Linked DNA regions of Methylocaldum szegediense. The main gene of each other region encodes a partner of the protein of the gene in region 2 in a complex. Links are inferred from orthologs where the notes say so. Each region holds a gene or a part of one and is shown on either strand. Other genes may lie near its edges.

Evidence for each region.
Region 1: the proteins of QEN43_RS15800 (region 2) and holA are in contact, whole or in part, in a cryo-EM structure (PDB 8GIZ), measured with the Escherichia coli proteins. The link is inferred for Methylocaldum szegediense from one-to-one orthologs.
Region 3: the proteins of QEN43_RS15800 (region 2) and dnaN are in contact, whole or in part, in a cryo-EM structure (PDB 8GIZ), measured with the Escherichia coli proteins. The link is inferred for Methylocaldum szegediense from one-to-one orthologs.
Region 4: the proteins of QEN43_RS15800 (region 2) and dnaX are in contact, whole or in part, in a cryo-EM structure (PDB 8GIZ), measured with the Escherichia coli proteins. The link is inferred for Methylocaldum szegediense from one-to-one orthologs.

Annotation. Positions count from the first base shown.
Region 1 is NZ_OX458333.1:3,872,685-3,880,165, reverse strand. What follows is about bases 4,589-7,481. They hold holA (DNA polymerase III subunit delta), read right to left. Parts: upstream 6,605-7,481; coding sequence 5,573-6,604; downstream 4,589-5,572. Other genes in these bases: leuS (leucine--tRNA ligase), read right to left, coding at 7,129-7,481; QEN43_RS16815 (LPS-assembly lipoprotein LptE), read right to left, coding at 6,601-7,125; QEN43_RS16825 (glutamate-5-semialdehyde dehydrogenase), read right to left, coding at 4,589-5,370. Also shown: QEN43_RS16855 (C39 family peptidase), read right to left, coding at 1-225; QEN43_RS16850 (hypothetical protein), read right to left, coding at 497-805; QEN43_RS16845 (hypothetical protein), read left to right, coding at 913-1,113; QEN43_RS16840 (transposase), read right to left, coding at 1,262-1,513; QEN43_RS16835 (VPLPA-CTERM sorting domain-containing protein), read left to right, coding at 2,101-2,829; nadD (nicotinate-nucleotide adenylyltransferase), read right to left, coding at 3,281-3,916; more of QEN43_RS16825, read right to left, coding at 4,108-4,588. UniProt on the Escherichia coli protein: Part of the beta sliding clamp loading complex, which hydrolyzes ATP to load the beta clamp onto primed DNA to form the DNA replication pre-initiation complex.
Region 2 is NZ_OX458333.1:3,645,220-3,652,807, reverse strand. Bases 1,725-4,724 are described here. They hold QEN43_RS15800 (DNA polymerase III subunit delta'), read right to left. Parts: upstream 3,726-4,724; coding sequence 2,724-3,725; downstream 1,725-2,723. Other genes in these bases: mltG (endolytic transglycosylase MltG), read right to left, coding at 4,338-4,724; tmk (dTMP kinase), read right to left, coding at 3,725-4,345; QEN43_RS15805 (PilZ domain-containing protein), read right to left, coding at 2,359-2,715; QEN43_RS21835 (DUF4398 domain-containing protein), read left to right, coding at 1,725-2,023. Outside these bases: QEN43_RS15815 (IS481 family transposase), read right to left, coding at 1-260; QEN43_RS15810 (PGPGW domain-containing protein), read left to right, coding at 1,193-1,459; more of QEN43_RS21835, read left to right, coding at 1,655-1,724; more of mltG, read right to left, coding at 4,725-5,375; pabC (aminodeoxychorismate lyase), read right to left, coding at 5,324-6,184; fabF (beta-ketoacyl-ACP synthase II), read right to left, coding at 6,317-7,558. UniProt on the Escherichia coli protein: Part of the beta sliding clamp loading complex, which hydrolyzes ATP to load the beta clamp onto primed DNA to form the DNA replication pre-initiation complex.
Region 3 is NZ_OX458333.1:3,000,717-3,008,072, reverse strand. The notes cover bases 1-2,768. They hold dnaN (DNA polymerase III subunit beta), read left to right. Parts: upstream 1-716; coding sequence 717-1,820; downstream 1,821-2,768. Other genes in these bases: recF (DNA replication/repair protein RecF), read left to right, coding at 1,903-2,768; dnaA (chromosomal replication initiator protein DnaA), read left to right, coding at 1-642. Also shown: more of recF, read left to right, coding at 2,769-2,976; gyrB (DNA topoisomerase (ATP-hydrolyzing) subunit B), read left to right, coding at 2,984-5,407; lgt (prolipoprotein diacylglyceryl transferase), read left to right, coding at 5,700-6,509; thyA (thymidylate synthase), read left to right, coding at 6,567-7,356. UniProt on the Escherichia coli protein: Confers DNA tethering and processivity to DNA polymerases and other proteins. Acts as a clamp, forming a ring around DNA (a reaction catalyzed by the clamp-loading complex) which diffuses in an ATP-independent manner freely and bidirectionally along dsDNA.
Region 4 is NZ_OX458333.1:4,829,276-4,836,800, forward strand. What follows is about bases 1-2,937. They hold dnaX (DNA polymerase III subunit gamma/tau), read right to left. Parts: upstream 2,318-2,937; coding sequence 683-2,317; downstream 1-682. Other genes in these bases: recR (recombination mediator RecR), read right to left, coding at 1-310; QEN43_RS21200 (YbaB/EbfC family nucleoid-associated protein), read right to left, coding at 348-671. Also shown: mfd (transcription-repair coupling factor), read right to left, coding at 3,215-6,622; QEN43_RS21220 (H-NS histone family protein), read left to right, coding at 6,898-7,221; QEN43_RS21225 (carbon-nitrogen hydrolase), read right to left, coding at 7,347-7,525. UniProt on the Escherichia coli protein: Part of the beta sliding clamp loading complex, which hydrolyzes ATP to load the beta clamp onto primed DNA to form the DNA replication pre-initiation complex.

The DNA.
Region 1 (7,481 bases), 220 kb from region 2 along the record:
GTCGCCGACACCGTAGGTCAAAAGCGTCGCCAATGCACCGGCACCGCAGGAATAGTCGTAGCCCTGCTTGACTACGTTTTCGTCTCTAAGCGCTTTTATCGATTTGATGGGGAAATGAATCCGGGTGTCGCCGCCGATGTTCAGCGTGGTTGACGGAGACTTGGCGCAGCTGGCGAGCAACAAGGTCAAGATGAAAATGCTCGCCCTTTTTAAAAGAAGCGGCATGACAATAGCCGTGTATCGCCCTTGCCCGCTCACGAAAGCAGCCTTCTCCTAGTGTTGGCAGAGCCACGGATTCGTCCTGTAGATGGAAGCATAATCACCAACAGATCGCCGTTTTTTCCATCCCGAATGGGGTGTACCCGCCAGCCGCTTTGCGCGTGGAAAAACGGGTTTCGGCTGAATAAAAATATAGCAGCGCGTGCGCTTTCCGCTGGGGATAGACAAAAAAGACGGGCGCAAACGCGCCCGTCCATGCGCGGCTTGCAAAAACCGCTTAGTTGGTGATGCCGACCACCAAACCGAGACTGTTGCTCAAACCCACGCTCAGTTCGCCGAGGCTGACCAGACCCAGCACGTTCAGGTCTTTCGTCACCAGGGCCAGAGCCAACGTATCTTCCAATCCAAGATTGATGTTCGGAAGGATGCCGCCGAGCAAATCGCCGACCAAACCTTTGCCTTCTACCGATTGCATCTCGGCGACGCTCATAGCGTCGGCCGGAATGCCGTCCAAAGTGGAGAACTCTTCCGCACCGGCGCTGAAAGCCAAGGTCGATAGAACAATACCTGCAATTAAAGATTTCATGGTAACTCCCTCTAACTATGAATAGTTGATCGTACCGATTTATCCAGATGAATCTCTCGAGACGAAACGTGGGTATCGGCCTTCGAGATTCGCAATGGAATCTAGCCATGCAGTCCATCAAGAACAAGCTGGAAATTTCGGATTTGCGACAGCTGTCACGCTACTTTGTCGCCACGCATTCATCAGCGACGCATGGAACGCTAAGGATGAAGGACCGAATCGCTTTGCCTGGCTATTTCATCAATCCCATCCAGCGGCTGCAGAAGCAGGGTGATGGGCTCGAAGGCGTGCGATTCGGGAGGCAATAGGGCAAAAACGAGCGGGTTTCTGAGCGATAAACTCAATGTCCCCTTACCTTAGGGTTTGTCGTCGTGCCGGGGACCCTGCTCAGGCGGGGTTTGGTCGCGAGGATACGGGCAGCGATGAGGATGGTCTCGTACAGGGGATGGTGCGCGGCTAAGAGGATGTGTTTACGGCGCGTATTGCACACCACCGACCGCCGTTCTTGATCAGGTTCACCCGAACCGCGGCGGCGGTCGCCCGTGCCAGGTTGGTACCGGCGAAGACCATTTCGCGCTGACGCTGCATCAGCGTGTAAGCGAAGGCGGTCAACAGCGGGTGCAGCGCGTTGGCGAGAACATTCTGGCAGCTGGCCCGGGTGCCGAAGAGATCCCGGCGCGTTTCCTTAGATGCGACGTTGTTCGCCACCTTCCTACGGCTCCCCCCTTTGGGGTCGCGGCTTTCGCACGGGGTCGATTCAGTCGAATGGGTCCGTTTTCACAGGTAGTCCGTAGGGCCGGTCCTAGCGGGCATCTGCCGGAAGCTCGAGGCGGGTTACGCCGTACTGGGCGATTGGGGCCTTGGGAGCTAAACGCCAGGCGAACGATGAGGCAACCTTCGCAGTTCCGAGGGCAGTGATGTAGCGGAATTTATGACAACACGCCGGAAAAGTGAGGCTTTTGCCGCAGCGCACCGGCATTTCCCCTAATTTAGGAGCTCGCCAAAAGCCGTTCGGGCCTCCGAATTCAGCCGATACGGCGCGTGGAATGAAATCTGCTTGATTCTATTGGCCGGTAGCTACGACTACTGCCCGCTTTGGGTGCCAAATCGACCGAGCGTGGAATGGTCAGGAACAGGTTTGGCGGTAAGTTACCGGCCAGGCTTTTCTTTCTTGGGGGTGGACGTTCGTGCAACAGCCTAGATGAACGGCCGGCTCAATCGAAACGGGGCGCCGTCGATCGTGACGGGGCCTTGCCAATCACATTAGGTTTTTAAGTCCAAAAAGGAGCGAAAGGATGAAGATGATGAAGTCGATTCCGGCAATGCTCGCAGGCGCATTCTTGCTCGCCTTTTCCGCGGGTTCGCATGGCGCCACGGTAGATACTCTGCCTGAGATTCCCGGCATTGCTAAGGCGGGTAACCCGTCCTTTACCAACCAGGTCACGCTGGGCCTGTCCGAATGGAGTGGCGGTTTTAAGCTCACGGCCACGGGGACCGGGAACGAACCGTTCTTGTTCCAGCTTGGCTCCAACAGCTATGAAGTGCTTGACGGGAGCTATCAATTGACCGCGTATTTCGATAAGGACGCGAATCTGGACACAACCAAGAGCAATGTCCAGATCCGCGGCACGTTCAGTGATGAGGTACTTGATGCACTGAGCGGCACCGAGAGACAGCACGAACTTTGGGGAGGCAATCTGTTCTCGGCCCGTATCGACAACTTTGGATTGAATCTGGATGGAGGGGAGCTCGTATTGGGCTTCAGCATCACCGACTTCGGCGGTTGGGCCTCCCAATGGGGCGTGACCGAGAGCGTCTGGCTGTATGACTTCAACCCATCCGTGAACAACCTGTTCGCTTTCCTAAACGCGCTCAACAACGGCACGCTTGAAGCGACCGCCGTCACGACGGTGCCACTGCCCGCCGGAGTTTGGCTGCTCGGGTCTGCGCTGCTGGGCTTTCGTCTGTTCGCACGCCGCCAGGCTGCGGTGGACGAGTCCCGGTTTGATGGCCTCCCGACCTAGGTCGATTTCCGCTTGAGTTGGAACTGTTTTTGGCGCACGGAAGCGCCGTCCCCTCCATTACCCCCAAAATTCCTACACATGTCTTGGCAAGAAAACGCCATTGAGCGGTCCGCCACGCGTTTTTTTCGAAGGACCGAAGTGATGTTCTGCTTTGTGTTGAATGGACGGCGACCTCTGACTTTGCGCCGCGCCCGGAGTGCATCGAAAAAAGCTCATGTAGGTAGATCAGGAAAGATGGATCCAACCATCGGCCGCTTCTGGCTCGACACCTCTGAAAATAGTCCTTGTTCTCCCAGCCGGCCAATGGCCGGTACCGCCGCATACGCCCACAGGGTGTAGCGACCAAAGTCAACGCTGGCGGGACATCCTTTTCAGATGTGGCCGTCGGTCCGCAAGGGACACTCGATCCGCGAGCATTCCGGCCCTTGCAGCTAAACCGTGGCAATGATCCTTAGGACGACAGATAGAGTCTTTGGTCAAGAATAAAACGCCTAAGCGGCTCGGGAATCAAGTAACGGGCGCTCTTGCCGGTCTTAAAGATTTCTCGGATGCGGGTCGCGGAAATGTCGAGCTGGGTAACGTCGACGAAGTAGATCGACCCGGACGGCTGGTGGCTCAAGGTCCCCTTTTGGTCGGTGCGGCGTTCCCTGAAATAAGGTTCCAACTCGCCTAGAACATCGGATGCCGTTCCCGGTCGCCGCATGACGACGAGATGGGCGAGGTCGAACAGTTCCCTCCAGCGGTGCCAGTACGGCAAGCCGAGAAACGCATCCATCCCGACGATCAGGCACAACGGTCGAGCGCCGATTTCCTTTCGGATGGAGCCAAGGGTGTCGACCATGTAGGACGGTCCGGGCCGATTCAATTCACGCGTGTCGATTCGAAAGCCGGGCTCGGCATCTTGCAGGGCGATTTCCAGCATCCTAAGGCGCCGTTCCGGGTCGGCCTCCGGCGCCGCGCGGTGAGGCGGCAGACGGCAGGGAACGAAACGGACCTCGTCCAGTCCGACCGCTTCTTTGACTTCCAGGGCAGTCCGCAAATGGCCGTAATGGATGGGATCGAAGGTGCCGCCGTAGATGCCGATCATGCGTCTTTTCTTAGACTCCCGTGGTCGAGCCCAATGCCGGACCAATCACCCCACGAACCGATAGAAATGCGGAGTCGGTTGGGTCTTGCTCCCCAACACAACCGGTTCGTCGGCAAAGGATGGCCGACCTACGCCGCCTGAACGGCAACACCTTCAAGCGAGTAAGGCTGACCCGCTCTGCAGGCGGCAGATCAAGTCCGAATGTGTCCATCGCCGAAAACGACGAATTTCTGAGTCGTCAGTCCTTCCAGCCCCACCGGACCACGCGCGTGCAGTTTGTCGGTGCTGATGCCGATTTCGGCGCCGAGGCCATATTCGTATCCGTCGGCGAAGCGGGTCGAGGCATTCACCATCACCGAGCTGGAGTCCACCTCGCGGAGAAAACGCCGAGCGCGGGTGTAATCCTCGGTAACAATGGCGTCCGTGTGTTGCGACCCGTAACGGGCGATATGGTCCACCGCCTCGTCCAGTCCCTCGACCACGCGGATCGAGAGGATCGGCGCGAGATACTCGGTACTCCAGTCCTCCTCGGTTGCCGGAACGCAGTCCGGAAGGATTTTCAGGGTTTTCGGACAGCCGCGTAGCTCCACGCCTTTCTCGCGATAGAGATGCGCTAGGTCCGGCAGGAGAATCGGAGCGACCGGGGCGGCGATCAGCAAAGTCTCCATCGCATTGCAGACGCCGAAGCGCTGCGTCTTCGCGTTCAGAGCGATCCGGATAGCTTTGTCGAAGTCACAACGATCGTCGATATAGACATGGCAGATGCCGTCTAAATGTTTGATCACCGGGATGCGGGATTCCTCCGCGATGCGCTCGATGAGGCTCTTGCCGCCGCGCGGCACGATCACGTCGACATACTGGTCCATGCGAATCAGTTCGCCCACCGCGGCACGGTCCGTGGTTTCGATCAATTGCACGGCGTCGCGGGGCAATCCCGCTTGCTCAAGACCGTCACGTATGCAATCGGCGATGGCCTTGTTGGAATGTACGGCTTCGGACCCGCCGCGCAAAATGCAGGCATTTCCGGATTTGATGCAAAGCGCCGCCGCATCCGCGGTCACGTTAGGCCGCGATTCGTAGATGATCCCGATTACGCCTAACGGCACCCGCATACGCCCTACTTGTATGCCGGAAGGACGATAGGTGAGACCGGTGATTTCGCCCACTGGATCGGCAAGCGCGGCAACTTCTCGAACACCTTGAGCCATCGCGCCTATGCGCTTTTCGGTCAGTTCCAGCCGGTCTAGAATTGCGTCGTCCAGCCCTCTTTGGCGGCCGGCTTCGAGGTCCTTGCGGTTCTCCGCTATCAGTGTTTGCGCGTTACTTTGCAGTGCCTCCCCTATCGCCAGCAAGGCGTCGTTTTTCGCGCCGGTTTCCGTTCGGCTCATAGAGCGGGCGGCCTCGCGAGCCCGTTGCCCCACCGTAAGCATGTAAGTTCGGATGTCGTTTAGCATAATCGATGGAAGGACGTGATAGTTTGACCAATAAACTCTCGCATACGCCGAACGCGGGCCGCTTGTTTCCCTGAAACCGCCGAGGACCCGAAGCGTTCCAGGAAGCTCCCATTGAATCCTTTGACGGAATTGGCCTGAATCCGATCGAAGGATATGGGGAATCCACGCGTTCAGCCCTTCTCCATTCGGCCGGAGAAAAGCGTTAACCCAGGTATGCCGTCATCCGGTTCTCCGCGGGCGCGGCCAAGCTGATGCAGACGGACAAAAGCCCTTCCCAGGGATCGCCGGCTTCCATGCCTTTGATGATCCGGTCAACGTTTGCGCTCAGTAAAAGCGTCCGATGGACCTTGTCTCGGTTTAGGCGTTGTAGCGCCTGTAGCACGGCCGATTTCCGCTTATCCCATACCTGGCACTTGGCCAGCGCCGATTCGGGCGTGGAGCCTTGATCGATAAGCGTCATGACATTACTCACCAGACGAGCCTCACGGGTCAGCGACCACAAAACGACCGCCGGCGCGACGCCTTCCACCTTGAGTCCGGTCAGTACCCGGCAGGCTTTCGCGACGCGTCCTCGCAAGCACTCTTCGGCCAGATCGAATACGTCGTAGCGCGCGCTGTCGGCGACGGCCTTGACGATCTGGTCGTCGTCGATTTTGCCTTTGCCGTACAGGATGTGCAGCTTTTCGATTTCCTGGGCGGCCGCGAGCAAATTGCCTTCGACCCGGGCGGCCAGTAAACGGATGCCAGATTGATCGGCCAACAAGCCTTTCGCGTTCAATCGGCGGTCGAGCCAGCGCAGGAGCTGTTCGCCCTCCAGAGGCCAAACCTGGACCACCACGCCGATGCGGTCGATGGCCTGGTACCAGCGGCTTTTTTGTTCGGGCGCCCCGATTTTCGGGCTGGTGACGACAAGGACGGCGTCTTCCGCGGGCCGCTCGGCATAACGGAGCAAAGCTTCAGCCGCCGCTTTGTCGGGTTTCGCGGGAAGACGCAGATCCAAAATGCGCTTTTCGCCGAAGAGAGAAAACGAGTCGGTCGCCTCGTGCAAACGGCTCCACTCGAACCCGGGATCGGCGTAGAACAATTCGCGGCTACCGTAACCGGCCGCGCGCGCTGCATGCCGTACCGCGTCGGCTGCTTCCGACAGCTGCAGGGGCTCATCCCCGCTCAGGAAATAAACCGGCGCTAGACGCTTTTTCAGTTGTTCTCCCAGTTGATCGGCGGAGAGTTTCACGATTTGCTTTCGGGCGGGCGGCTTAGTGCGTAAGCAACGCGACGAAACAGGAGTTGGGCGGCCTCGCGCTGCATTTCCTGCTGGATTTGGTGTTCCTCGTAAGTCTGGCTGAGCGGGGAGGTCTGATCGTTGAAATAATCCCGTTTCAGATCGATCTCCTGCCGCGGCAGCAAGATTTCCCCCTGAGGCGTGGTGACCTCGTAGACGACCCGGTAGCTTAGATCGTACAGGTTGGCACGCCCTGCCTTGCTCAGACCGATTGGGCGACGCTCCTGCCTCGCCTGGACGATATGGATCACCGCGCCAGCCTGACTGGGTGCCGCTGCAAGACTGCCCCCGGAATACGACAAAATATTCGAAAACTCCCGAACGAACAGGTCTCCGCGCCCCAAACCCTCAATATAAAAAGATTTCGCCGCCATCGTGGGCGGCAGCGTGCCGCGGAGATGAAATCCGCAAGCGGAGAGCATTACGGCTAAGGCGACCGAAACGCCAGCTCTTGTGAGAGATCGTTTCGCCATGGGCTACACCACGATGTTGATCAGCTTGCGTGGGACTATGATGACCTTCTTGACCGGTTTGTTCTCGACGAAACGTTGTACGGCGGGATCGCCAAGTGCGGCGGCTTGAACGGCATCATTGGCGGCGTCTATCGGCACGGTGATTTTGCCACGTAGCTTGCCGTTGACCTGGACCACCATCTCCACCGTGCTTTGCACCAGGGCCGATTCATCCACCTTGGGCCAGGCCACGGTCGCGACCATTTCCGTATGCCCGAGCTCGTACCACAGCCGATGGCAGATATGGGGCACGATGGGCGACAACATCAACACCACGAGTTCCAACGTTTCCTGGCGCACCGCGCGCCCTTGATCGC
Region 2 (7,588 bases):
GCCAGGAGATCATCCAAGGGGAGGAGCAGAGCTTGGCGGAGGTAGACCACGATGGCTTCCTGGGCGGGCGTGAGCGTGGTTCTGAGGGTGTGGGGCCGATGCGAGGCATCTTCGACCGAGGAGCGGTGTTTCCACTTGCGGACGGTCGTTCGGCTAATGCCGTGCTTTTGGGCCAAGGCGCGCTCGCTCAACGTGGATGCTTGAATGGCCTGCCGAACGGCCGGGGTGGTACGGGCGTTCTTATGAAGACGAATCTGCATGGAGAGGAACCTCACTTGGACGGACCGAAGATCTCCTGGAGAAGGCTCCGGGCTTCAAACAGAGCATAACGCCTTCTCGGTAAATAATCACACGAGACGCGACAGTTTATCCTCGCTTGAAATCCCACAGTACAAGAAGCCAGGATAGTAGCAATCCTGTCGAAAACTTCCGGTTTTCGGGAACGTCGAATTCCAAAATAACTAATCGTCCCGAAAAGGTCCTGTGCTTTACACGTTGCGGTCTGTTCAGCCGTTGAAAATATCCCTTCAAAACGGATTGTAACGAGACTTATCCGTGGGTTTTTAGGTCACATAGAGTACAAGCCTGAATAGTTAGTAATTCTCGCGAAGCATAAGGTATATCGACTGAGACGTCCCGCGATAATAATTTGTCGCCCTCACGAGATTTGTAACTTTTATGAGATAAGTATATTCACGGAATTTACCATTTTATTGCGACAATTTAGCAAACCATCTATCTAATAGATTAAAACCTTATTTTTGTGCCTCACGTATACCGCGGAGCCAATAAAGGCGCCGGTGCGCGCCGGGGCTCATATCCCCGGAAGGCCGGTTCGACTCCGGCAAATCTTTCCGAATACGGAATAGCGGACGCTTCTATTTCTGATAAAACCATGCGTCTTTCGTCGACCATTAGTAATTGGGTACGCTAATACTTCAGTATCGCTCTCATTCGACTAATACGCCATACCGTCATTCTTGCGATTACGGTGTGTCAAGGGAAAAGCAATTCTTTCAAAACCCACGACAGCCGAACCCTATATCGCGGCGCTGAGCAACCGCCTGCGCCGACGCACAAGCTGAGGCCAAGTCCTTTCATTCGTTCGGCGAACCTCGAAACCGACCACCCGATGACCGGTCAAATCCGTGAACCTTCAACGAAACGGCGGCTCTTCAATCGGCGAGAATTTATGTCACGTACGAGCCTCGTTAAGACATATCAGGTAGCGCGGCGCGTGGTCATCGGCGTAGTCGGAACATCCATAGTGTTGATTGGCGTCGCTTTAATCGTATTGCCAGGCCCGGCCTTTCTGATGATTCCTTTAGGTCTAGCAATTCTCGGGATCGAGTTTGCCTGGGCACGGCATTGGTTACGCATCGTGAAACGAAGAGTTCAGAGCCTCAAGGACAGCGCCGAGGACATCAAACGAAAGGCGGGAAATCTTTTTGACAAGTAGTCCAGACGATATTGTGGCTAGAATAGAGGATGGCCGGTATCAGATAACGAATCTTTGATTGTGCTCCACCTGCGAGCCACCTCTGCGAAAATTCAAGTCCGAAACCGAATCGCAATATATTCGGGCTTCGCCACACACAATGAAGCATTGGAAAGAGCACGCTTTTCGGATTGAGAAACCCTCCAGGACGCAGAAATCGCGCAAAATGCACTGGTCGCGCTTTCGGAAGCGGGCCGTATTTTGCGACAGGCTGAAGGCGCCGACGACGAGAGCAAAACCACCCATCTCATCTACCTCTCCGAAGCGAAAGTAGAAAGCGCACGGGCCACGGCCGAAACGCGAAAAGCCGACACCGGGGAGCAGCACCTGCGCGATGAGCGCGAGAAATTGCGTTTGCGACAGCGGCTTCCGCGCTCAAGGCTCAACAGAGCAAGAGCGGTCTGTTGGTCACCTTGGGCAAGGTGTTGGTCGAGTATGATAACGCTAAGCTCAAACCCTGCGTTCGACCCGATCTTTTCCAAGTGGTGGAGACGCTCGAACAGCAACCGGATCGCAATGTACTGATAGAAGGGCATACGGATAGCCGAGTTCGGTATCCTACAACAGGGAACTGTCCCTGCGCCGAGCAAAAGTCGTGCAGAGTTTCTTGCGCAGAAACGGCATCAGTCCAGCAGAACGTATCGTGGCCCGCGAGTACGGAGAGGGCTCTCCGGTGGCTTCGAACAGCACCAGGGTCGGACGGCAAATCGGCGGGTGGAAGTTTACTTATCGGAGCCGGCGGCACCGGTCACCGAAAGGAATGGGTGACATTCACCGGAATCCGGATCGAGGAAAAACCGGATCATGGTACCGAAATCCATTCATCGCGGGGCCGGAAAAAGGCAGCAGGCAATCGCGATCTACATCGTATGGGTCGGCCGTTGCGATTCAAGGCTGCCGGCGAGGTAGTTTTCTATTCGGGCACGGGTAGACCCGCCGTCCTCTTCGCTGAATTGCACACCGATACCAGCAGCGCGAGATCCTTCCGCGCCCATAGGTGTGATCCAGATGATCTTTCCGGCGACCGGAATACGTTCCGATTCATCCATGAGGTTCAGCAGCATGAACACTTCTTCGCCCAGGCTATAAACCCGGTTGGTGGGAATGAACAGTCCACCGTTCTTGACGAACGGCATGTAAGCGGCATAGAGAACGTTCTTGTCCCGGATGGTCAAAGACAGAATTCCTTGGCGTAATTTGTTCTCGCTAGCACTCATGACAGGGCCTAATCCACATGCGGCGAGCACGCGAGCCGTGCCCAATGGATCAACAGTTCTTCCAAAAGCAATTGGCGGTTGAGTTGACCGTTCAATGCCCGTTTCGCTTGTAACAACGCGTCGAGAAACTCGAACAGGCTCTTCAAGTGTAGTCGAGAACCCAAAGCCCGCAAATCATCGCGTAAATCCGGGTTATCCAAGTCGGGATAGTCCGGTAGGCTGCGAAGACGGATCAAATCCATCACCCAGGAAATCATCCAATCGACCAACTCCTCAAACGGCAGCGCCGACCACCTCTCCGCGAGCGACACCGGCTCCCGATGCCGAAGCACCACGTCGCGGTACTCCGAAAATACCGCGCTCCGTCGTTCCACGACATCCGAGTCGGCGAGCGCCAAAGCCTTCAACGGAGCATATCTCGCGGCTGCCAACAAGATCGCCGTCGAATCGCCGGTTCCTTGCTGTTCCAGCCATCGCGCGGCGACTGCATGGTCCGGAAGCGCGATCGGAAGACGCTGGCAGCGGCTGAAGATGGTAGCCGGCAGAGCCGAGGGGTTGTCGGTCAGCAACAACATAACGGTATTCTCGCCCGGTTCTTCCAAGGTTTTCAGGAGAGCGTTGGCTGCACTGATGTTCAACTGATGTGCCTCGCAGAATACAACGACACGGTAGCCGCCATACTGCGCCTTGAGGGAAAGGTTCGCGATCAAGTGCCGTACTGCGTCCACGGCGATCGGCTTTCCTCGTTCCGCGGGCTCTAACTTCAGGAAATCCGGGTGGGTTCCGGCGAGAAACAAGCGGCATCCGGCACAATCGCCACATGCGAAGTCGCTTGGGTTCCTGCACAGCAGTTTCTGGGCGAAAGTCTCCGCCAAACGGGTCTTTCCGATCCCGTCAACGCCATGAATCAACAAGGCCTGCGGCAGTCTCCGAGCAGTCAAATAAGCGTTCAGTCTTTGCCAAGGCTCATCGAGCCAGGGAAAGAGAATGTTGCCCGAATCCGTTCCCATCAGCGTTGACGCAAAGAATCCAGATGCTCGGCGATGTCCGCTTGCACCTCGGCGAGCGGCCGGGTTGCATCGAGTAGCTTGATACGATGAGGCCACCGTTGGGCTAATTCGCGATAGGTTTCCCGGACCCGGGACAAGAACGCGGGCCGCTCGCTTTCGAAGCGGTCGAGCCCTCCCCTGTCACGCGCCCGTCTAAGGCCGATTTCAACCGGAGCGTCAAACAAAAAGGTGAGATCCGGTTCCAGACCTTTCTGTAGCCAGTCTTCGAGAAAGCGTATGACCCCGGTATCGATACCGCGGCCGCCGCCCTGGTAAGCGTAGCTAGCGTCGGTGAACCGATCAGAAACAACCCAGAGTCCTTCGGCCAGAGCGGGCTTGATGACCTCTTCGAGGTGTTGTGCGCGGGCAGCGAACATCAACAACAGCTCAGTCTGGGCCACCATACCTTGCGACTCGATAATCAGCCGGCGTATGGCTTCGCCGATAGGCGTCCCGCCCGGTTCTCGGGTAACCAGAAACCTGATGCCGTGACTTTGTAAATAATCCCGGATGAACTCCAGATTAGTGGTTTTGCCCACACCCTCCCCGCCTTCGAGCGTGACGAACTTCCCCCTAATCATGCCGGCGCTTTTGGAATTGTTCGACCGCACGCTGATGGTCTTCGAGAGTGTTCGTAAAGACATGAGTACCGTCGCCGCGTGCGACAAAATAAAGACTTTCTCCCGCGGCTGGGTGCAAAGCCGCGTGGATCGAATCGCGCCCCGGCATGGCGATGGGCGTCGGCGGCAACCCGACACGGACATAGGTGTTGTAAGGCGTGTCTTTCAGCAGATCCTCTTTGCGGATATTCCCGGAAAAATCATCCCCCAAACCGTAAATGATCGTCGGATCCGTTTGTAGCAACATGCCCTTGGCCAGACGTCGGGTAACCACGCCGGCGATGAGGGGTCGCTCTTCTGGGCGCGCGGTTTCCTTCTCCACGATAGACGCCACGATCAATGACTCGTAGGGCGTGGCATAGGTGGTCCTTTCGTCTCGATTCGCCCACTCTTCTTCAAGCACAGCCTGCATCTTCCGATAGGCTCGCCTGAGAACCTCGATATCCGTGGTTCCCTTGGTCACGAAATAAGTGTCCGGATAGAAACGACCTTCCGGATGCTCATCCGGCGCCCCGACCATTCGCATGATCTCCTCGGGAGACTTACCCCTCGCAAGCTTTGTTAGGGGAGGACTTTGGTCCAGCATGGCGAGAACCTGGCGGAATGTCCATCCCTCCACAAGAGTAATTGGGTGCTGACGAACCTTGCCGGCGACGAACATCGCCAACAATTGCCGAAGCGTCGTTCCCGGCGGAATCTCGTACTCGCCGAATTTCAATTGCCTGGCCGACCCGTCGATACACGCCCTGAGTGTGAACCAAATCCGATTGCCTATGATTCCCTGTCGTTCAAGCTCGGTGCTTATGCGCGCCAGGCCATCCCCTTTGGCAATCTCGAAATAGACTGGACGATCGAGTACCAACGGCCTGTCCAGCGCTGCTCGATAATCCATCCATAACCATCCGATCAGGAAGCTAGCGGCGATGACGATAGTCCCGATCAGCCATTGAACGCCGCGACCTGCTCGTTTTCCGCCTTCGTCCTTAGCCATCGATCAATCTCTTGTGTAATCGGTCCCACGCCATACGTTCGATGCCCGAAACGTCTGACGGGCCATGTTTCAATCACGCAATTTGTCAAAAATACCTCATCGGCGGCGAAAAGTTCCTCGAGGGTAATACGCGATTCTGCGACAGCCATACCATGCTGGAGGGCTGTCTCGATCGTTATACTCCGCATGACTCCGGCAACGCCGCAACGGTCGATTTTCGGCGTATACAGCGTGCCATTCTTAATTAGAAAAAGGTTGCTCATCGTGCCCTCAACGACATAGCCCTCAGTATCCAGCATGATGCCTTCTCGAATCGCATCGTCGGTCCATTCAGCGCGGGCGAGGATTTGCTCTAAGCGATTCATGTGTTTGATGCCGGCCAGACGAGGGTTGATGCCCAGGCGATTTTCGCAGAGCCGAACCTCGATGCCGATTTCCCGTAACTCGGATGGATAATCGGGCGGTGGGTGTATGCTCAGGACTCGAGTCACCCGTTGCGGCTCGGGCAACCGGTAACCGCGCCCTCCGATACCACGGGTGATTTGTATCTTCAGCACTCCGTCCGGATGTGCCGCGCAAAGCGTCCGCACATCGGGTTCTAGATGTTCGACTCCGGGAAAAGGGATGAGGAGTTGCCGGCAGTCTCGTTCCAAACGAGCAAGGTGCAAAGGCCAAAATAACGGTACCCCCTCGCGGATGGTGATCGTGGTGAATGTCCCATCGCCGTACTGAAATCCGCGGTCTACAGCATCCACGCAGCGCATCGGCTGGCCGTCAATCAAAACTTCATACGCACCGGAGCCGCTCATCGTCTTATCGGCGAATCTAAAATGCTTCGTCGTCCTAAGATAACAAAAAGCACGCTTAACGCGTGCTTTTAAAGATGAACCAACCCCATTTCCAACGGCAACCGCTGGCGTGAGTCGGATTCGTCCAGAGAATCAGCTAAATTTCCTGAAAATCAAAGTGCCGTTCGTTCCGCCGAAGCCAAAAGAGTTCGACATGACGATGTTCAACTTCGCTTCACGAGCCGTGTGTGGAACATAATCGAGATCGCATTCCGGATCTGGGTTGTCCAGGTTGATCGTCGGCGGGATGACCTGATCTCTCAGCGCGAGAACCGAGAAGATCGCCTCGATGCCGCCGGCGGCACCCAGCATATGGCCGGTCATGGACTTGGTCGAGCTTATCGGGGTACGGTAGGCGTGATCACCGAGTACGGATTTGACTGCTCTGGTTTCTGCAATATCGCCGGCCGGCGTCGAAGTTCCGTGAGCGTTGATGTAATCGACCTGATCGGCGTTGATAGCGGCATCTCTCAATGCATTGCGCATGCAGCGGGCAGCTCCTTCGCCGCTTTCCGGCGGCTGAGTCATGTGATAGGCGTCGGCGCTCATGCCGTAACCGATCAGTTCCGCGTAAATTTTCGCCCCACGCTTTTTAGCGTGTTCCAATTCCTCCAACACCAAAACCCCGGCGCCATCGCTCAATACGAAGCCGTCGCGATCTCTGTCCCACGGACGACTGGCGCGGACCGGATCATCATTACGCCGGGACAAGGCACGCGCCGATGCGAATCCCCCCAATGAGGTCGGCGAGGTCGCCATTTCCGCACCACCGGCAATCATGACATCGGCATCGCCGTATTGGATTACTCGGGCAGCCTCTCCGATATTGTGGGTGCCCGTCGTACAAGCCGTAACAATGGCGAAATTCGGGCCTTTCAATCCGAATTTGATGGATACGTTGCCCGAAATCATGTTGATGATATTGCTGGGTACGAAAAACGGGGAAATCTTCCGCGGGCCACCTTTTAAATAGGCGCTATGCCCGTTCTCGATTCCCGTGATACCGCCGATACCGGCACCGACGGCAACGCCGATCCGTTCGGCATTTTCTTCCGTCACTTCCAATCCGGAATCTTCGAACGCTTCGCAGCTGGCCGCTAGCCCGTAATGAATGAAAACATCCATTTTCTTAGCTTCTTTTTCGGGAATGTATCGGGTGATATCAAATCCCCTAACGCTGCCGCCGAAGCGGGTCGAGAAATCCGAAACGTCAAAATGCTCGATAGGCGCGATACCGCTTTTGCCTTCAAGCACGCTTTTCCAGGAATCACTTACCGTTAACCCGACCGGCGACACTGCGCCCAAGCCGGTAACGACCACGCGCCTTTTACTCAACGTTATGCCTTAGAGGGGTTGGAAATTGAC
Region 3 (7,356 bases), 640 kb from region 2 along the record:
AATAGCCTTCTGGAAAACAAACATCAAGTAGTCTTGACCTGCGACCGTTATCCCAAGGAAATCAAGGGTCTCGAAGAGCGATTGAAGTCGCGTTTCGGCTGGGGCCTTCCCGTGGCGATCGAGCCGCCGGATTTGGAAACCCGCGTGGCAATTCTGATGAGCAAGGCACAGCACGCTGGTGTCGATTTGTCGCCGGAAGTGGCGTTCTTTATCGGCAAGCGGATCCGCTCGAACATCCGCGAATTGGAAGGGGCGTTACGGCGCGTTATCGCCAATGCCCACTTCACCGGCAAGCCGATTACGCTGGAATTTACCAAAGAGGCGCTTAGGGATTTGATCGCGCTTCAGGATCGCATGATCAATATCGAAAACATCCAGAAGACGGTTGCGGAATACTACAAGATCCGAGTGGCGGACCTCCTTGCGAACAAACGGACCCGGTCGGTGACGCGTCCTCGGCAAATCGCCATGGCGTTGGCCAAAGAGCTGACCAATCACAGCTTGCCGGAAATCGGACAGCAGTTCGGCGGGCGGGACCATACCACCGTTTTGCACGCGTGTCGTAAGGTCCAGGAACTGAAAGAAAGCGATAGCAAGTTTGCAGAGGACTACTCGAACCTCATGCGTACCCTATCGAACTAGCCCTGACGGAGCCGTGGCTTGAAGTGTCGGCACCTTTGGTCTAACGCGTTTAGCATCCAACACATGAGCTCATTATGAAGTTCACGATAAGCCGGGAGAATTTGCTGACCCCCTTGCAGCAGGTGGTCGGCGTCATCGAACGACGCCAAACCCTGCCGATTCTGTCCAACGTGCTTCTGAAGCTTTCCGATGGCGTTTTGGAGCTGACGGGTACGGATTTGGAAGTCCAGCTGGTTACCAAAGCACTAGTAGAAAGTGGCGAGGCGGGCTCGGTTACGGTGCCGGCGCGCAAGTTCCTGGATATTTTCCGCCTTCTGCCGGAGAAAAGCGTGGTCAATCTCGAGTGCAGGCAAGAAAAATTCGTAATCCAGTGCGGATCCAGCCGTTTCAATTTGAGCACCCTGCCGGCGGAAAATTATCCGGAGTTCGAGGCGGGAACGCCGGAAGTCGAGGTTGCTGTTCCTCGCGATTGCTTGAAACGTGCACTCGAAAAGACCATCTTCGCGATGGCGCAACAAGACGTTCGTTATTATCTGAACGGATTGTTGCTGGATTTGGATGCCCAAATGCTTCGAGCGGTTTCGTCGGACGGACATCGTCTGGCGTATTTCGAGCAGCCGCTGGAGAACGGGCCGGAAGAGGGACGACAGATCATCGTTCCCAGAAAGGGCATACTGGAATTGAATCGGTTGTTGGACGAGGGAGAGAATCCGGTCACGATTCAAATCGCACCCAACAGTCTGCGCGTCGATCTGGGAACAGTTCGCTTTGCCGCTAAGTTGATCGAAGGGAGATTTCCGGATTATCAGCGTGTGATGCCGCGTGATTTGACGCGAGTGGTCCTCGTTGAAAAGACCGCATTCAAGGGGGCGTTGACGCGCGTCTCTGTATTGTCGAACGAAAAATACCGGGGTGTCAGCATGGAAGTCAGCGAAGAAGGAACGATGTGCCTCAAAGCCCAGAATCCTGAGCACGAAGAGGCCGAAGAATGGATTGCGGTCGAACTGAACGGCAAGGGAGTTTCGGTCGGATTCAATGCGTCCTATCTCTTGGATGCCGTCAACAATGTGGACTCCGAAAGCGTCAAGCTATCCTTCACCGAGAGCGCCAACAGCTGCCTAATCGAAGATTGCGAGGACAGGCAGTTCAAATTCATCGTCATGCCTATGCGCCTTTGAGTGCGAGGCATGTTTCGCCAACATGGTGCGGAGCGGTTTCGGACCGATCCATGCACGGTGTCATGGGTGACCGATGCCGCGTATGAGCCTGGTCAAAATCGAGGCCCGTGATGTCCGCAATATCGAGTACGCCGCGATAGAGCCATCCCCACACCTCAACTTCGTCGTTGGCCCGAATGCCAGCGGCAAGACATCCTTGCTCGAGGCGGTTTATTTATTGGGGAGAGCGCGCTCGTTTCGTACGTCCCAAATCAGCCAAGTCATCCGTTTCGGCCAAAGTGGGCTAATGGTGACCGGAAAGGTCGTGAACGAAACCGGGTCGGCGATACCTATAGGCGTTCGTATCACGCGTGGCGAACGGGAGATTCATCTCGAGGGACGGAAGATCCAATCAAGTGCCGAACTCATCGGTGCCTTTCCGGTTCTCGTCATTCAACCATCAAGCAGCACTTTACTGGAAGGCGCCCCGAAATACCGCCGGCAATTTCTCGATTGGGGGGTGTTTCACTTCGAGAAATCCTATTTGGATTGCTGGCGACGCTATGTCAGAGCGTTGAGCCAACGTAACACCCTATTGCGGGAAAAGCGACTGGGTGACATCGAGTTATGGAACAGGGAGGTGGCGCGATACGGTACAATAATAAGCAGTGCGCGCGACCGTTATGCGGAAAAACTGAAGCCGTTTTTCTTGCGAAGCGCCGCGCAATTTTTCGAGGGTTTCGAGTTTGAGCTCCACTTACAGTCCGGATGGAGCAAGAACAAAACTCTGGAAGCGGCGTTGCAAGAAGATGTCGCATCGGACATTCGCCTCGGATATACGCAATCGGGTCCCCACAAAGCCGACTTCTCGATCTCGCTGGAAGGCCGTCCGGCGAGAGCTTACCTCTCCCGCGGCCAAATGAAACTTTTGGTGTATTCGCTTTTGTTGGCTCAGGCGTTGCTCATGGAAGAGAGCGTAGGTGGGAGCGCATGCGTACTGATTGATGATATTGCTTCAGAGCTGGATGAGCACAACAAAAACAGACTTCTCGGCTTGTTACGGGAGCATCCCACTCAATTTTTCATCACCGCGACGGCTGACCGAATCATTAGAGACGCCGTAGACCATGATGCCGCAGTGTTCCACGTGGAACATGGGCAAGTAACGCAAGCGTAAACCAAGAATGAGCATGACCAAACTCGCTAAAGATTATGACAGCACCGCCATCAAGGTCCTGAAGGGGCTCGATGCCGTCCGTAAGCGCCCGGGTATGTATATCGGTGATACTGACGACGGCTCGGGCCTTCATCACATGGTCTTCGAGGTTGTCGATAATTCTATCGATGAGGCTCTGGCCGGGCACTGCAAGACGATCCGAGTCATTATTCACAGCGACGAATCAGTAACCGTCGCCGATGACGGCCGCGGAATTCCGGTCGATATTCACGAAGAAGAGGGCCGTTCCGCCGCCGAGGTCATCATGACCGTTTTACACGCGGGGGGCAAATTCGACGATAACGTCTATAAGGTTTCCGGCGGACTTCACGGCGTTGGCGTCTCGGTTGTGAATGCCCTATCCGAACATTTGATACTCGAAATTAAACGCGGCGGAAAACGTTATCGGCAAGAGTACCGCGACGGCGAGCCCTTGGCACCCCTTGCGCAGATCGGCGACGCGGACGGAACCGGGACGACCATCCGCTTCAAACCCAGCCCCGCTATCTTTAGCAATATCGAGTTTCATTACGACATTCTCGCCAAGCGTCTCCGCGAACTGTCGTTCCTAAATTCTGGTGTTCGCATAACGCTTGAGGACGAACGTACTGCGAAAACTGATGTCTTCGAGTTCGAGGGAGGCATCCGGGCTTTTGTCGAACATCTGAACAAGAACAAGACTCCCTTGTTCGACAAGGTCTTTTACTTCCAGACGGAGAAGGACGGCATGGTGGTCGAGGTCGCCATGCAGTGGAACGATTCGTATCAAGAGAACATCTTCTGTTTCACTAATAATATTCCGCAACGCGATGGAGGCACCCATCTGGCCGGTTTCCGCGCCGCGCTTACCCGCACGCTCAATCAATACATCGAAGAACAGGGCTTGTTGAAAAAGCAGAAAATCCCAACCTCGGGCGATGATGCTCGTGAAGGCTTAACCGCGGTCCTCTCGGTCAAGGTTCCCGACCCGAAGTTTTCGTCTCAGACCAAAGACAAGCTCGTCTCCTCTGAGGTAAAGCCTGTCGTGGAGTCGGCCATGGGGGAAAAATTTCAAGAGTTTCTCCTGGAAAACCCCTCGATCGCCCGTCTCATCGCAAACAAGATGATCGATGCCGCCCGTGCCCGGGAGGCGGCCCGCAAGGCGCGAGAAATGACCCGACGGAAGAACGCCTTGGACATCGCCGGGTTGCCTGGCAAGCTGGCGGATTGCCAGGAACGCGATCCGACTTTGTCAGAGCTGTTCATCGTAGAGGGCGATTCCGCCGGCGGGTCGGCCAAACAAGGCCGCGATCGGCGCACTCAAGCGATACTTCCCCTCAAAGGTAAGATTCTCAACGTCGAGCGGGCCCGGTTCGACAAGATGCTGTCCTCCGAAGAAGTCGGCACGCTCATCACTGCCCTTGGCTGCGGAATTGGCCGGGAAGAATACGATCCGAACAAGTTACGCTACCATCGCATCATCATCATGACCGATGCCGATATCGACGGTTCGCACATCCGTACGCTGCTTTTGACCTTCTTCTATCGGCAGATGCCCGAGCTAATCGAGCGCGGCCACATCTATATCGCCCAGCCGCCGCTTTACAAAGTCAAGAAAGGCAAGCAGGAACATTACGTTAAGGATGACGCCGAACTCAATGAATATCTATTGCAGCTTGCACTCGAAAAAACCCGTCTTCACATCGACGAAACCACGCCCCCGATCCAGGGTCAGGGACTCGAGCAACTTGCACGGGAATATTTGACCATCCAGTCCCTGATTCAACGTCTCGCTCATCGCTACGACGAGACTTTGCTAAACACGCTCCTCGAACATCCGGTCCTCGATGCTACCGCGATGAGCGATCCGAAGGCGACCGAAGCCTGGTTCGCGGCTTTGGTCGATCGGTTAAACAGCACTGACCGCAGTGCAAGCTTTGCCATCGACTTGGATTTTACTCACCAGCCCGACGGCTTTCGGGCCCATGTCAGTAGGCGCTTGCACGGAGTTCATAAGACCTTCGACATCAACGCTGCATTCTTCAACGGGGGCGATTATAAACGTCTGGCCTCCTTCAACCAGAAAGTCGAGGGTCTTTTCGGCGAGCACTCCTTCCTAGCATGGGAGGATAAAAAGGAACGGGTAAGGAACTTCAAACAGGCTTTCGGATGGATGATGACGGAGGCGAAGAAGGGACAGCATATCCAGCGCTATAAAGGGCTCGGCGAGATGAATCCGGAGCAGTTATGGGAAACGACTTTGGATTCGAACACGCGCCGCTTGTTACAGGTGAAAATCGAGGACGCTATAGCCGCCGATGAAGTCTTTTCCACCCTGATGGGCGATCAGGTTGAGCCCAGACGGGATTTCATCGAGAAAAACGCTTTGGAAGTCGCCAACCTGGACATTTGACCGCTAACCCAAAGTCGGAAAATGTTCCTATCCGACTGGAAAAAGCTTTCCGAGCTCTAGCCATCTCGGCCGATCTAGAAACCGGCCCCTCTCGCAGCGGGCCTTTCCAATCGCTCGGAAAAGCTCGAACCGTTGAAGCCATACGCAAATGTTCCACGTGGAACAGCTGGCCTGGTTACCCACCCCGACCCGCATTCCCGGTATACTTCTTCGCCGAGCTTCCGAGCGTTTCCGATTCGTACCACTTTTTTTCCCGAACACATCCGAATCCTATTCACGGAGAGACACCCAAATGTTGCCCTATCCTTCAATCGATCCAGTGGCTATCAGCATCGGTCCCTTGAAGATTCATTGGTATGGGCTTATGTATGTCATCGGCATCGGCGGTGCATGGTGGCTGGCTCGGCGCCGTGCAAAAGAGCCCGGGCTTCCTTGGAGTCCCGCCCAGGTCGAAGACCTCGTCTTTTATACCGCGCTCGGCCTCGTGGTCGGCGGCCGAGTCGGATACATGCTGTTCTATAGCTTGCCTGCCTTCCTCCAAGACCCTTTGATGCTGTTCCGAGTTTGGGAAGGCGGTATGGCTTTTCACGGCGGATTGCTAGGCGCGCTGGTCGCGATGTGGATTTTCTCTCGACGCCAGAACACGCCTTTTTTTGCGGTTACCGATTTCGTCGCCCGCTATGTGCCGATAGGCCTCTTTACTGGTCGAATCGGTAACTTCATCAACGGTGAGCTTTGGGGAAAACCGACCAACGTCCCTTGGGCGATGGTATTTCCCGATGCCGGCCCCGAGCCACGCCATCCGACTCAACTATACGAGGCCTTTCTCGAAGGAATCGTCCTTTTCGCCGCACTCCATTTTTTCAGCCGCCGCTCGCCCCCAACCATGGCCGTAAGCGGGCTGTTTCTTCTGCTCTATGGTATCTTCCGCTTCCTGATCGAGTTCGTGCGATTGCCCGATGCACATATCGGTTATCTTGCATTCGGCTGGCTCACCATGGGGCAGATATTGAGTTTCCCTATGATCATCGTCGGAATTCTCCTTTTGGTGCTCGCTTATCGTCGCCCGATCACATCCATTTTGAGTACCGACAACTCCTGAAAACCCTCTACGGTCACTGCGCAAAGCACGACTCTCGATAACTTGAGACCCGACACCATGCCTCATCCAGAAGAGCAGTATCTCACTTTGCTTCGCAACCTAATAACCGAAGGGGATGAGCGAGTCGATCGAACCGGCGTAGGCACCCGCGCGTTGTTCGGCTACACCATGCGGTTCGACCTTAGCGCCGGATTTCCGCTGTTCACCACCAAGCGGATCTTCTGGAAAACGGCTTTCAAGGAACTCTTATGGATGTTGTCGGGAGGACGGAACATCCGCGAGCTATTGGAGCAAAATGTAAGGATATGGACCGACTGGCCTTTAAAAAAATACCGTGACGCAACCGGCGAGCAGGTGAGTCAAGATGAATTCGAGCGACGGATCATGAGCGACGCCGCGTTTGCCGCCCGTTGGGGCGACCTCGGACCCGTGTATGGCTATCAATGGCGTCACTGGCCGACTTACGACGGCAAAGAAATCGACCAGCTTCAGCAACTGATCGAAGGATTAAAAAACGACCCCAGTTCCCGCCGTTTACTTTTCGAGGGTTGGAACGTCGCTCAGTTGGAAGATATGGCGCTTCCACCCTGCCACAAGACCTACCAATTCTTCGTCTGCCAAGCGACGAACACCTTGTCCGGTGCGTTAATGCAGCGCTCAGCCGACGCCTATCTGGGCCTCGGTTGGAACATCGCCAATCTCGCCTTGATGACCCACCTTCTCGCCCACCAATGTGGTTACGCACCCGGAGAAATCGTCTGGTTCGGTTGCGACGTGCACCTCTACCTGAATCACATCCCGCAAGCGCGGCTCCAGATCGAACGCGAGCCGCGCGCGTTCCCGCGGC
Region 4 (7,525 bases), 1.2 Mb from region 2 along the record:
AGAGACCCTTGAAGCCGGTTGCCTGGCTGATCGCATAAACCTCGGCGGGCGTTTCCACGATGCACAGCTGCGTTTTGTCGCGATCGGGGTTAGTGCAAATGTTACAAAGCTCGCCTTCGGTCAAGGTGCGGCATAGCGCACAATGGCCGACCTTTTCGAGGGCGGCGAGCAAGGATTCGGCGAGATTTCGCGCGCCTTGCCGGTCGCGTTGGAGCAGATGGAAGGTCATCCGCTGGGCCGACTTGGGGCCGACCCCTGGAAGGCAGCGTAGGGCTTGCATCAGTTGGGACAAAGCCCCGGTCTTAGGCATGGGCTACGATAGGGTTCGGTCTTGCAGCGAGCGTGTTTCAAAACGGCAATTTGAATCCGGCGGGTAGTTCGATACCGCCGGTCAAGGCCGCCATTTTTTCCTGCTTCAGGCGGTTGACTCGGTTTATGGCGTCATTTACGGCGGCGGCGACCAGGTCTTCTAGCATATCCCGATCTTCTTTTACTAGGCTTTCGTCAATGCTGACTTTTTTTACTTCTTTTTTGCCGTTCATGATGATCCGAACGAGTCCGCCGCCGGATTCGCCCTGAACTTCCAAAGCGGCCAATTCCTCCTGTGCTTTTTGTAGGTTCTCCTGCATCTTCTGTGCTTGCTGCATGAGATTGGCGAGCGGGTTTTTCATGGGATTCTCCATTAGTCTATGGGTTTGGTGGAACCAGGGACGATACGTGCGTCGAAACGCTCTTTCAGTGCTCTGACGTTCTCGTCTTGCTCTATTTCGATTTCCGCGTTCCGTTGGCGTTCCTCTTTTTCGCGCTGAATGAGCTTAGCGGGTGTTTCCTGTCCGGGCGCCTCGATCTTGATCGTCAATTTCAGAGGGCTTCGGAAATAATCCCTCAGTGCCTTTTCCAAGTTGGCTTCCACCCGGCTGACGCGGAGATGAGCATGTTGCGGGTCGAGCGCAAGAATGCAGCGTTTTTCATCCAGGTCCAGCAATACGCAATTGTTCGCCAGTTCGCGAGTCAAGCCGGTGATGCCCATCGCCCGGATCAGTTCGTGCCAATCATGGGGCGCTCCGGTCTGAGGTACTCCCCCGGTGTCGGTCTTGGTCTCGTTCTTGACCGGCACAGGGTCGGTCTGAACCGGCGCAGGCGTGGGACGAACATCGACCTTTCGGGTTGTTTTCGGCGATTCGTTTGTCTTAGGGGGCGTCGCATCGACGCCGCTCTGCATGTCCGCCGATGATGTCGCCGGACGAAATGCCAGCATGCGCAGCATCACCATTTCAAAGCCCGAGCGCGGGTCAGGGGCGAGTGGCAAATCCCGCTGACCGATCAAGCCGATCTGATAAAAAAGCTGTAAATCCTCTGCGCTGATCCGGCGGGCTAGATCGAGAATCCGATCGGCGTCATCCTCGCGCCTGATCGCCTCGGGTACCCACTGGGCTAGCGAGGCGTGATGCAGGACGATCAGGATTTGCTGCAGCACGTCGGCGAAGTTCGGCGTGTGTTCCGCCATCTGATCGATCTGCCGAAGCAGCGCCGCCGCGTCTCCCTCGGCGAGCGCCGACAGGAGCTCGAAAACCGGATGCCTCGCGACGGTACCTAGCATGAGGCTGACGTCGGTTTCCCGAAGGCGACCGCCGCCGTGGACGATCGCCTGATCAAGAAGGCTCAGTCCGTCACGCATGGAGCCTTCCGCTGCCCGGGCGAGCAGCTTTACGGCGTTGACTTCGTACTCGATGTTCTCACGCCTCAGAATCTCTTCCATTTGGCTTCGAATCTGGTCCGGAGTCAGCCGCTTCAAACTAAATTGAAGGCATCTGGACAGCACCGTGACCGGAATTTTTTGCGGATCGGTCGTGGCCAACAGGAATTTGATGTGGGGAGGCGGCTCTTCGAGCGTCTTGAGCAGAGCGTTGAAGCTGTGCCCCGACAGCATGTGCACTTCGTCGATCAAGTAAACCTTGTATCGCCCCTGGCTCGGCGCGTATTGAACGTTCTCGAGCAGATCGCGGGTATCTTCGACCTTGGTACGCGAGGCGGCGTCCACTTCGATCAAATCGACAAAGCGGCCTTCGTCCACTTCTCGGCAGATCACGCATTCGCCGCACGGATCGGATGTTTTTCGACCCTCGCAATTGAGCGCCTTGGCGAGAATTCGAGCAATAGTGGTCTTGCCCACGCCACGGGTACCGGTGAAGAGATAGGCATGATGCATGCGGTCGAACTCAATCGCATGGATCAACGCTCGAACGACATGCTCCTGGCCGACGATTTCGCTAAAAGTGCGAGGGCGCCATTTCCGGGCTAGAGCCTGATACGGCATTGCGGGTTTGTGCACGCGATCGACCGGACGAATGAATTAGGGCGGCAAGCCACGCCAGCCGCACCCCGGCACACGAATCCGATGCTACCGCTGCTCCCTTCCGGGCCTGACGGGGTTTACAGCGTATCGTTGCGAGGGGACCGACGCGACTCGCCATTGAACTCGGCGACCCAACCAGGATCGCGGTTGGGCTAAAGAATATGCATTATCGTCGATTAGTGCCCGGTCTTCAAGGTCAAACGATCTCGCCTATCGCGCGGTTATCCTGAGCAGCAGCTTTCACGTGTGACGAGGGACGACAGCAGAATGAATTCGATGCCAGTCAATCCGGCCCAGCGATTCATCGTCGCTTCACAGGTAAAAATTGGTCTGTTTGGCGAAGAACCTACCCCAGGAGGGGCTAACGCCTGTCAAAGGGCTCTGGGCGAACGCCTATTGCGATAGGGTTTAGAGCATTCTCCAATCAGCTTTATGGCGTTGCCGAATCGTCCTGTATGGCGCATTCGGGTATCACCGGCATGAGTCAGAACCGCCGAAGAGGGCACGCGAGGTTTCGCGTGCGGCGATAGAGTCACACGGGCAGGCCTTCTAAGCGCCCCAGCTCAAGCCGGTGACGCGCAGGACCAAATGAACCGCGAAAAATGCGGTTCACTTCGTCCACCACGTCCTACGAACTCCGCGCATACAAATTTGTTCTGGCCCCATTTGCCTTTGAGCACGCGAAGACAAACTCGCGAGGAGCGACTCCGACGGGAGCGACATGGGGCCGAACCACGTTAGCCCGAAGAGCAGATCCCTGAGATGGGGTTTGCAAATGTCACTCGCCCGCAGGGCGAGCCCCGCTTCAAACTCACTAAACTGCCAACGGCAGCTTCCCTCAAAAGCGATGAAAACGCTCTAGGCCGCCAATTGCTCCAGTAATTGATCGACGAAAACGACCTTGCTTTCGGGCGTGTCGAAACGGGCAAAAAATTTCAGCTTATCCGGACCGTCCAGCTTATAAGTCTGCGGTTGGGTTTGGATCAAACGGATGACTTGGGCCGGATCAATGGGCGGGTTCGGGTGGAATATCAGACGTCCGCCTCCCGAGCCTGCCTCGATCTTGTGAACGCCAAGGGCCTCGGCTCGCAGTTTGAGTTCGGTGATTGCAAACAAGTTTTTGGTCGGCGGGGGCAGAAGCCCGAAGCGGTCGATCATCTCCACTTGCAGCTGGCGTAGATCCTCTTCGTTCTTGGCATTGGCGATCCTTTTGTAGAGCACGAGACGGGTGTGAACGTCAGGCAGGTAGGTGTCGGGAATGAGGGCAGGGCATTGGAGGTCGATCTCGGGACCTGCTTCGTGGGGGAGCATATCGAGATCCAGAGATTTGCCCGACTTGAGCGCTGCCACGGCCCGCTCCAGCAGTTCGGTATATAGGCTTAGTCCGATCTCCTGAATCTGACCGCTCTGCTCCTCGCCCAACAATTCTCCGGCACCGCGGATTTCGAGGTCGTGAGATGACAGCATGAATCCCGAGCCGAGTTCACCCGTGGCTTCGATGGCCTCGAGACGCTTGACGGCGTCGGCGGTCATCAGAGACTTCGGCGGTACCAGCAGATAAGCGTAAGCGCGATGATGCGAGCGGCCGACCCTTCCCCTGATCTGGTGCAACTGGGCGAGCCCCAGCAAATCGGCGCGGTGGATGATGATGGTGTTCGCGGTCGGAATATCGATACCGCTTTCGATGATGGTGGTGCAAACCAGGACGTTGAAACGCTGATGGTAAAAATCCAGCATGATACGTTCCAATTCCCGCTCCGGCATCTGGCCGTGGGCAATACGAATGCGTGCAGTAGGTACCAGTTTTTCCAAGTCGCGTGCCGTTTTCTCCATGGTTTCGATCTTGTTGTGCAGGAAATAAACCTGCCCGCCGCGCTTGATTTCCCGGAGTATCGCTTCTTGGATCAAGGCATCGTCCCATTCGCTGATGAAGGTTTTGATGGCGTGGCGATTGGGAGGCGGGGTGGCGATGATGGAAATGTCCCGTAGCCCGGACATGGCCATATTGAGCGTGCGCGGAATCGGTGTGGCTGTTAGGGTGAGAAAGTCCAGTTCGCTGCGCAGTTTCTTGAAATGTTCTTTTTGCGCGACGCCGAACCGGTGTTCCTCGTCGACGATCACCAGTCCCAGATTCTTGAAGCGAACATCCTTTTGCAAAATCTTATGGGTACCGATGAGGATGTCGATCTTACCCTGAGCCAAATCCTCGAGAAGTTGCTCCTGCTGCTTCTTGCCGACGAAGCGTGAAACCACTTCGACCCGGATCGGCCAATCGGCGAATCGGTCCCGGAAGTTCCGATAATGCTGCTGAGCCAATAGTGTCGTGGGCACCAGAACCGCGACCTGTTTGCCGTTCAGTGCCGCGATGAAAGCGGCCCGCATCGCGACTTCGGTCTTGCCGAAACCGACGTCGCCGCAGATCACTCTGTCCATGGGGCGAGGGGACGCCATATCCCTGATGACGTCGTTGATGGCAGCTTCCTGGTCGGGTGTTTCTTCGAAGGGAAAACCGGCGGCGAAAGCGGCGTATTCTTCGGTGACGGTTTTATAGGCGTATCCTTCCTTGGCCGCTCGCTTGGCGTAAATGTTCAGCAGTTCGGCGGCAATATCCCGTACCCGCTCCAGCGCCTTGCGCTTGGCCTTTTGCCACTGTTCTCCGCCCAGCTTGTGCAGAGGCGCAGATTCCGGGCTGGCGCCGCTGTACCGGCTGATCAAATGCAGCGAGGACACCGGGACGTACAGCTTATCGTTGTTGGCATATTCGAGCGCGAGAAACTCGGTCTCGATACCGCCCACCGTGAGTTTGGTCAGGCCAAGATAGCGGCCGACGCCATGGTCCTGATGCACTACCGGCGCACCGATGTCCAGTTCTTCGAGGTTGCGGAGGATCTGTTCGAGATTGCGTTCGGCGGCCGACTTGCGCCGTCTGCGCTGTTGGACCTTTTCTCCGGAAAGCTGGGTTTCGGTAATGATGGCCAACGAGGGATCGGCCAGCCATAAGCCGTGATCCATGGGGGCAACGACCAAGCATGGCGTTTTCTCGGCGACGAGGAAAGCGGCCCAGTTTTCGACGACCTGCGGCTTTATGCCGTATTTGGCCAGGCTATCCAGTAGCGCTTCGCGATGCCCTGCCGTTTCCGCAACGAACAAAATCCTATCCGCCTCTTCACGGATGAACGACGAAAGCGCCGCGGCGGGCTCTTTCAGCTTCGGATCGACCGCGAGAGGCGGAAGCGGGCGGCAATTGTAGTCGACCGACTCGAAACTTTCCGCGGGCTGCTCGGACGACAGTGGAATTCGAATTCTGGGATAGAGGGCGAATTTCTCTGCCAGAGCGGCGGGTGTCAGATACAGCGATTCCGGTGGAAGCGGGGGGCGGTCGACATGCCCCGAGCGCTGGTCGTACCGTTTTTCGGCCTCCCGAAAAAACGCCTCGGCAGCGGCGTCAACAGCGTGGTGGAGCACGACTGTCGCTGTTTTCGGTAGATAGTGAAACAGGGTTTCGGTTTCTTCGACGAACAGCGGCAAATAATATTCGATGCCGCCGGGTGCGATACCTTTGCTAACTTCCTGGTACAACGGATTGTTGATGGATGCTTCCGAGAAATGCGTTCTAAAACTCCGTCGGAACCGTTTGATTGCTTCTTCGTCGAATGGAAACTCGCGAGCTGGAAACAAACTAATTTCTCTGACCTTGTCGACCGACCGTTGAGTTTCAGGGTCGAAAGTTCGGATCGATTCCACCTCGTCATCAAAAAGCTCGATACGATAGGGAACGGTGCTCCCCATAGGGAAAAGATCAATGATCGATCCGCGTACTGCAAATTCGCCGTGCTGTAGAACTTGCGACACGCACTCATAGCCGACGCTCTCCAGTCGTTGCCGAGTCTCTTCCAGATTAAGTTGGCCGCCTACTTTTAATATAAAGGTCTTGGCCAATACGTGGGAACGTGGTGCCAACCGTTGCATCAGCGTAGCGACCGGCGTGATCAGTATGCCGTGGTCGATGCGCGAGAGTTGGGCGAGCGTTTTCAGTCGCTCCGAGACGATTTCAGGAAGAGGCGAAAACACGTCGTAAGGTAAGGTTTCCCAGTCGGGAAAGTGGAGTACGGGTACATTTCCGCCAAGGAAAAACTCGATTTCATGTTCGAGTCTAAGAGCGGTATGAGTATCTTCCGTCACGATCAGATACAGCCGCTTATTCTGTCTTGCCGCTTCAGCCAAGGCCAGGGAATCGCCGCAGCCGTTCAAGCTTTGCCAGACCATGGTCGTTGCATTATGAATCGGTACTGCTGGCGTGAACGGCGAAAGAGTTCCCAAATGTTTTGCAGCTTGATTCATGGGGCGTGAGGTGATGAATGTCGAGTGATTAATTGGCAGACGGTGTCTCGGAAAATGGTTCTTGGTTCCGGTACGATGAAAGTTGCGGTATTCGAATGTTTACCTATATATGATTTATTTTTTGGATTTTTTTAATATACTAAATAGGACATCACAAGGTTAATGTAATCTTGTTTCGCGACTTTATAATCGAGGTAACTATGAAGACCGATTTCACGGAACTTTCCGAAGCCGAACTGACGAGCATGATCGAAAATGCTCAGAGGGCACTCAAAGAAAAGAAGGAAACCAAACGTAAGGAAGTCATAAGCAAGATAAAAGAGTTGGCGGCCTCAATCGGTGTTAATGTGGAAATCACTGAGGGCACGAAAGTCTCCGGAAGAAAGGGTAGTAAAGTCCCGATTAAGTATCAAAACCCGAATAATCTGTCTCAAAAATGGACCGGCCGCGGTATGAAACCGAAATGGCTACAAACTCTACTCGAGCAAGGACATCGATTGGAGGAATTCGAAGTAAAGTCTTGAACGAAAGCTGATAGGGTGCCCGGCAGGATCGCCGGGTTCCGACCAAAATCGGTTGCCGAACGCAAGGAATCGAAGGGATTTCGGCCAATATCGCGTTCTCGCACCGATTTTGGTGTCACTGTTCGCTAATCTAGGTAACGTTTGACCAAGCCTCCATATTCATCGATCCGTCGGTCGCGCAGATACGGCCAGATTCGACGGACGTCTTCCGACCGGCGGCGATTTATTTCAACCACCATAACCCGTTCTTCTTTCTCGTTGGCCTGACAAAGAATTTCTCCTTGCGGGCCAGCAACAAAGCTGT